DNA from 2 places in the Bacillus sp. LL01 genome. Region 2 is predicted to be linked to the other one. Evidence: a T-box and tRNA genes for the amino acid it is inferred to sense, from the RefSeq annotation. Region 2 holds a T-box; the other holds one or more tRNA genes.
What was found. The T-box of region 2 lies ahead of AB685_RS05755 (valine--tRNA ligase). A T-box ahead of a tRNA ligase gene usually reads a tRNA of that ligase, here a tRNA-Val.
Positions count from the first base shown of each region.

Region 1 (3,418 bases), on a different contig from region 2:
AAATAACTGAACATATGATGAACGGACGTTTCAAAAAGATAGCTGCTCCACAAGTGCCCTATTTCCGCTGAGGTGAGACGAATGTGTTCGTGGGTGTTCTCCATATTTGAATGGACCTGCCTTTCAATATATAAAATTTCTATTAGTTAGTTTGTTTCAATATCTTAAAATTATTCTGGTCTAATTAGTATGTAGGCGAAAGATATTCCTATTGAATATCTTTCTTGGATTGTTTACGGAGCTTTCTATCTAAACAAAATAAAAAATAGACAAGCGAGTTTACGCTTATCTATCTCTTAATCACTATTAGTCGTCGTATCTGCTACTGCTAGATCCCCAACTGTTGCATCCACATTTATGATGACGGCGGCGTGACATCGTCCCCATAACAGCATTGTCCGTTTCATGGCGGCGTCTACAATGATGATGACATTCACATTTCTTCTTGCAGCATTTTTTGCATTCTACATATAATACTCCCATATTTTTCACCCCCTCTATCAATCTACTAAAAGTATATTCATTCTGATAGAAAATGCCTGTGTCATTTAATTAATATCCATAAAAATAGACAAGCGATCATTTCGCCTGCCTCTACTAAATCTTTCTATTGATATTTCTCCAATGCGGATTGAAGCTTCAATGCCAATCCAATATCCCCTTTAACCTTCAGCTTTCCAGTCATATAGGCCATCGTGGTATTGAAATTACCTTCTATCATTTTCAAAACATTTTCGTCCGATAATTGTAGTGTGCAGTCCGGAGATTTACCCTCCCCCTCTGCCATCTCTACCTGGCCCTCATGAAATGCAAACTGATACACTTTATCGTCATTTAAATTGAACTGATATACTGCGTTCAAACGTTGAATCCCTTCAGGTTGTGCATTCATTTTCAGCTGAAGTTCCTGAAATGCATTTTCCACACTCATCTTCTAATCCCCTTTTTTATAAGGCTCTTTTCTCAAAGATTGTTTCTATTCACTAGTAAAAAATCGGCCTTTGGATTTTTTACCGCTTATCGACTCTAAATTAGGCATGCAGTCTATCCCGTATCGCGAGGAAAAGAGCACGATAGCAAGGAATATAACGGTTGGTCTATAAATACGAAAAAGCAACAAAGTTTACGAAAACAGCCTTTTATAAAGTATATATTCTTATTTCGTTATAACTTATAGATATCCTTTATTTACCTCGGGAGATATTAAACTGTCATGGAAAACTTAAACCGTGGTTAATTTTGTGCATCTACAGGGACTACCCATGATACTATATCCAACAACCTCAATGCCTCTTTTCTTCATAAAACGCACACTGATGTTCTTTTCCATATGACTTGAAGCAAGAACAATCACTTTCTCTCCATTCAACTGTTTATGATTACGCTGCAGATAGGCAACAGGTATATTGGTTGTGTTTGGGACCGTATCTTGCACATAATTATAATCCCTAACATCTACAATCAAAATAAAGGAATCACTCTGCTCTAAATCCCTCACACAAGGTACACCTATAACAGGAACATATCTATTGTAAATAGAAAAAGTAACCAATGTAATAACTAAGACAATGATAAATATAATCAAACCTTTCCCTCCAGAAAGAACTTTTTTGTCCTCTTAGAATATACCCCTATAGGTATATTGTCAACTACAATGATTCATACAAAAAAAAAGGACAATTCACTTGGGAATGCACTTCAACAACTAACTATTTTACAATTCCGAACCCCAATTAGGATTGGAGCTTGTCAATCCTCCACCGCAGCCACAATCGGACGAGGACGAAGCCTGTAAATTTCTTACTTCATTTGTTCGACCTATTGAATAACTTGAAGTTTGACCAAAAGAATCTGCACCGGAACCAGGATTGGAACAAGTGATGCTGATGACATAGTTTGTGACCAAACTAAATGGAACATTAAGCTTTCCCAATTGCTAACAATGTCTGCGGAAATGATCGTATTATTAATCACAGCATTCTGAACCGTAGAAGATCCAATTGTTTGACCAACCTACCACCTAGACTACTTTTCGCGAATAAGGAGGACCAATAGAAAAAAGCTCCAATCCTCTACTAAAAAAAGGATTGAAGCTTCTATAGATGATCTGAGAGGGATTCGAACCCCCGACCCCTACCCTGTCAAGGTAGTGTTCTCCCACTGAACTATCAGATCTTGAATGCGACTGTAAATATTATTATAGATAGTTCCCTGTTGTTTGTAAAGGAAATTCTTCAAAAGAAAAACCGCTCAACACGGAACGGTTAAACTCGCATTCTTTTTTCTTTTCTGCCAGAAGCAAAAGCATCAATCATCAGGATTATGGCCGTTATGGTATGAAGAATCCAGCCAAGCAAAAAGACCCAACCTAAACAGGAGGCAACAATCCCCCAAATGCTACCGTGAAACTTTTGACCTTCTTTGGCACTAAACACCAATGTAATGATATGTAAAATTAACATAAGCCCTAATGGGGAATACCCGAACCCCATTACAGTTAAGCCTCCAAGAAACGGGATTGCCAAAAACGCCTCCATTCCGCCAGTCACCCATTTTAACGTAGTAGATGGTTTCACAAAAAATCACCTTCCCTCTCTTTATATTACAAGTATATTCCATCCTCTGCAGAAAACAACTAGAATATACGTTCGCTTTTTTCTTGTATATAAAACGTATGTTCGCATATAATATAAGCTAAGGAGATGATAACATGAATCAATTGCTTGAGCAATATAGAGTGGCCAGGATTCCCATCGAAATGATTTACATGGCTAACGATGGATCCATCACACATAGAAACATCATGGCTTTGCATATCAACAACAAAACAATGACTGCTTTTTGCTACCTTCGTCAAACGAAAAGGACTTTTCTTCTAGAGAATATATTATCCTTTCGTCCTCTGAAGAAGAAATATGTGAATGAGGTCATCTGATAAAACACATTTCTTGCACACTCTCCCCTAATTATGATATTCTATAAAGAAACACATTTTTACAGGAGGGAGACTTTAATGAGAGACGTAACACTAACAGATATTTTTACACACACAATTACACAGAAATATTTGAAACGTTCCGGGGTTGCCCATGCCCTCGAAGTGGCCAATCATGCCTTCCACTTGGCATTCAAATACAATGTAAGTGTCGATCTGGCTACAAAGGCGGCATTGCTTCATGATATCGGCCATTATGAATGGTATCGACAAGGAAAATGGGACTATGAGTTGTATAGAGAAAACGATATCCATGCGATCAAAGGTGCAGAACGCGCGCACAAATTATTGATCCGTTTAGGAGAAAGCCCGCAAAAAGCCAAAGAGATATCAGTGGCAATTCTTCTTCACACTGATTCATACCTACCTGAAATTGATGTAAAACGAAGCCCTTTACAAAAGGTAGTAAAGCTTGCGGATGAA
Region 1 covers NZ_LFEL01000003.1:49,524-52,941, reverse strand. The annotation lists gene AB685_RS09830 (DUF3231 family protein) at 1-104, opposite strand, end outside; gene AB685_RS31280 (hypothetical protein) at 297-437, opposite strand; gene AB685_RS09825 (SCP2 sterol-binding domain-containing protein) at 608-931, opposite strand; gene AB685_RS09820 (hypothetical protein) at 1,223-1,498, opposite strand; gene AB685_RS31665 (hypothetical protein) at 1,715-1,933, opposite strand; tRNA gene AB685_RS09815 (tRNA-Val) at 2,104-2,175, opposite strand; gene AB685_RS09810 (hypothetical protein) at 2,265-2,576, opposite strand; gene AB685_RS09805 (hypothetical protein) at 2,711-2,935, shown strand; gene AB685_RS09800 (HD domain-containing protein) at 3,014-3,418, shown strand, end outside.
Region 1: it has a tRNA-Val gene. The T-box ahead of AB685_RS05755 (valine--tRNA ligase) is inferred to sense a tRNA for this amino acid. The anticodon was not compared.

Region 2 (3,418 bases):
CCAAGTGGATTCCACTTTTTCATAGCTGAAGCGCAGGTCCTGACCTGGTGAGCTTCCTGTAGATAGGAAGTAACGCAGGGAATCCGCTCCGTACTTCTCAATAACATCCATTGGATCCACACCGTTTCCAAGGGATTTACTCATCTTACGGCCTTCCTCATCACGAACAAGTCCGTGAATCAATACGTCTTTGAATGGACGCTCACCAGTGAACTCCAACCCTTGGAAAATCATTCGGGAAACCCAGAATGCAATGATGTCATAGCCGGTTACTAAAGCATCTGTTGGGTAAAAGCGTTGGAAATCAGGTGATTCCGTTTCAGGCCAGCCCATTGTGGAGAACGGCCATAATGCGGAACTGAACCATGTATCAAGAACGTCCGTATCCTGCTCCCACTTTTCGATATCTTCCGGAGGGTTATGGTCAACATGGATTTCTCCTGTTTCTTTGTTATACCAAGCCGGAATTCGGTGGCCCCACCATAGTTGACGTGAGATACACCAATCGCGAATATTTTCCATCCAGCGCATGTATGTGTTCTCAAATCGATTTGGTACAAAATTAACCTTGTCTTCTTGGGACTGAAGGTCGATTGCCTTGTCCGCAAGCGGCTGCATTTTAACGAACCATTGTGTAGAAAGATACGGTTCTACCACCGCTCCACTACGTTCACTGTGCCCAACAGAATGCAAGTGCTCTTCTATTTTGAAAAGAACGCCGCTTTCCTGAAGGTCTTTAACAAGCTGCTTACGGCACTCAAAGCGGTCCATGTCTTTGTACTTGCCTGCTTTTTCGTTCATGCTGCCATCTTCATTCATAACAAGGATACGCTCTAGGTTATGACGGTTCCCGATTTCGAAATCATTCGGGTCATGGGCAGGGGTGATTTTCACTGCACCAGAACCAAATTCCATGTCAACGTAATCGTCTGCAACAATCGGAATCTCACGGCCTGTGATAGGTAGTGTCACCATTTTACCAATCAAGTGCTTGTAACGCTCATCTTCTGGATGAACAGCAACAGCTGTATCCCCAAGCATTGTTTCAGGACGGGTTGTTGCAATTTCAATATGTCCAGAACCATCAGTAAGTGGATATCTCATATGGTAGAACGCACCTTGAACATCCTGGTGGATTACTTCAATATCAGAAAGGGCCGTTTTAGTTGCCGGATCCCAGTTGATGATGTATTCACCGCGATAGATAAGACCTTTTTTGAAAAGTGTAACAAAAACCTCATTAACTGCTTTGGAAAGCCCTTCGTCCAAAGTGAAGCGCTCGCGGCTATAATCAAGGCCAAGGCCAAGCTTGGACCATTGTTCTCGGATATGCTTTGCATATTCGTCTTTCCATTTCCATGATTCTTCCATGAATTTTTCACGGCCGAGTTTATAGCGGTTAATCCCTTGGTTGCGAAGCTTTTCATCCACTTTCGCCTGTGTGGCAATTCCAGCGTGGTCCATTCCAGGTAACCATAGAACGTCAAAGCCTTGCATGCGCTTCATACGGGTGATGATGTCCTGTAGGGTTGTGTCCCATGCGTGACCCAAGTGAAGCCGTCCTGTTACGTTCGGTGGTGGGATAACGATGGTGTATGGTGTTTTGTCCTGGTCGTTCGTCGCTTCAAAGAAACGGCCGTCCAACCAATATTGGTATCGGTTTTTTTCAATTGTTTGTGGATCGTATTTTGTCGGAAGGTTTACTTCATTCATTTCCATCCTAATTCCTCCTATTCTCTTTTAGAAAATGGCTCTGTTAACACCGCTGTTGATTTCCGCGCTAGGCTTCGCTTTCCGCGGGGCGATGCTTGAGCCTCCTCACTTCGTTGCGGGGTCTCAAGCTACCGCTACCTCCCGCCGGAGTCTGCGCCTTTCGCTCCAATCACCAGCTATGGAACTTTTCAAAGACTAATATAACAGAACCAAAATAAAAAACTCCCTTCATCCAAATAAAAGGACGAAAGGAGTTAAGTTTCGCGGTACCACCTTTTTTTACAGGGTGAAAATAGATAAACTATCCCCTGTACACTCAAATCTGTTAACGGCTCTCCACCGGTTTCAACTACTCACAAATTGCGTTCGCTGAAACTACTCGAGGGCGACCTTCCAATCCGACGATCCTGAGAAACCTTTCAGCTGATGGTTTCCCTCTCTAAAGGAGCCTGGCATTGTACTCTTCCCTGTCACTGTATTTACTCGTTATCTTATTACCTTACTATGTTACATAATGGATATGCTAATAGTCAATAAGCTTCTCCAATTTTTTATTAAGTTATGCACAAAAATAAATATTTGTTCCGAATTGGGCACTATTTTCCGCTCCGAATCATATCTTAGGTATATATACTTCGAGAAAAGTGTGCTTTAAAGGAGGTACCTTATGCGAAAATACAACCCCTATTCCCTGCCGCCATGGCTCAGACAGGTTCGAGGTGTATGTGCGCAATTTATTATTCCTATTTGTGTATTTCAAGGAATACGTACCATCTTTCTTCCCACAACCTTTGACGTTCTGATCTTAGCCATCTGTATTGTTGTCGCAATCTGTTTTCATCTGGAATGGATCTAGCAAAAAAACTGCCCACTTCATCAAGTGGCAGTTTTTTTATTTTTTCTAACGACACATTACATATAGCATATTTCCCTATTTTCCTCCATAATAATACATAAAGATATGAATATTCTACCAATTTCGATTCAAAAGGAGATACACATGATTTCATTTATGCAAAAAAACAAAAAGGCCCCTTATACTACCGACATGCAGTTTCCAGACAGACAGGCTGTCATCACCCACCCTAAAGATGCCGATTTGGCGAGCCGCCTTTATTATATGGGATTCACAAAAGAACACCTGCAAGCTTTACAGAATGCCAAACCTATTGTTTTTGATTTATTAGATGAAGTTCTAGAAAAAGTTCTCGAACATCTATATAAACAACCGCCTATGAAGCGTGTTGCCACAACCAATTCCAGTAGGGATAGGCTTAAGGCCGTATTCGTTCAGTATTTCCAAAGCTTATTGAGTGGAAAACTTGATGAGGTTTTTTTCAAAATGCGAAAACGAATTGGACAAACACATAACGGTGTCCACCTTCCTGTTACTTGGTTTTTGGCAACCTATTCAGCCATGCAGACGCTCCTGCTTCCAAAAGTAGTGGAGGAGCTTCAAGATTCCCCTAAAGACCTTGTGACAACCTTAACTGCATTGACGCATATCATCAATCTTGACTCTCAGCTAGTGGTGGAAGAGTATATCCATGTGCGAATCGACCTGCTTGAACAGGCCAACGAAGCAAATCGTACCCTGCAGGCTGAGCTGACCAAAATCAGTGAAGAGGTTGCAGGCACTGTCACAGAAACCGAGGAGACCATCCAAACGGTTACACTGAAGGCTGAAGAGGTGCTGAAAGACACG
Region 2 covers NZ_LFEL01000001.1:1,134,041-1,137,458, forward strand. The annotation lists gene AB685_RS05755 (valine--tRNA ligase) at 1-1,719, opposite strand, end outside; T-box leader at 1,951-2,196, opposite strand; gene AB685_RS30165 (hypothetical protein) at 2,381-2,569, shown strand; gene AB685_RS32340 (globin-coupled sensor protein) at 2,714-3,418, shown strand, end outside.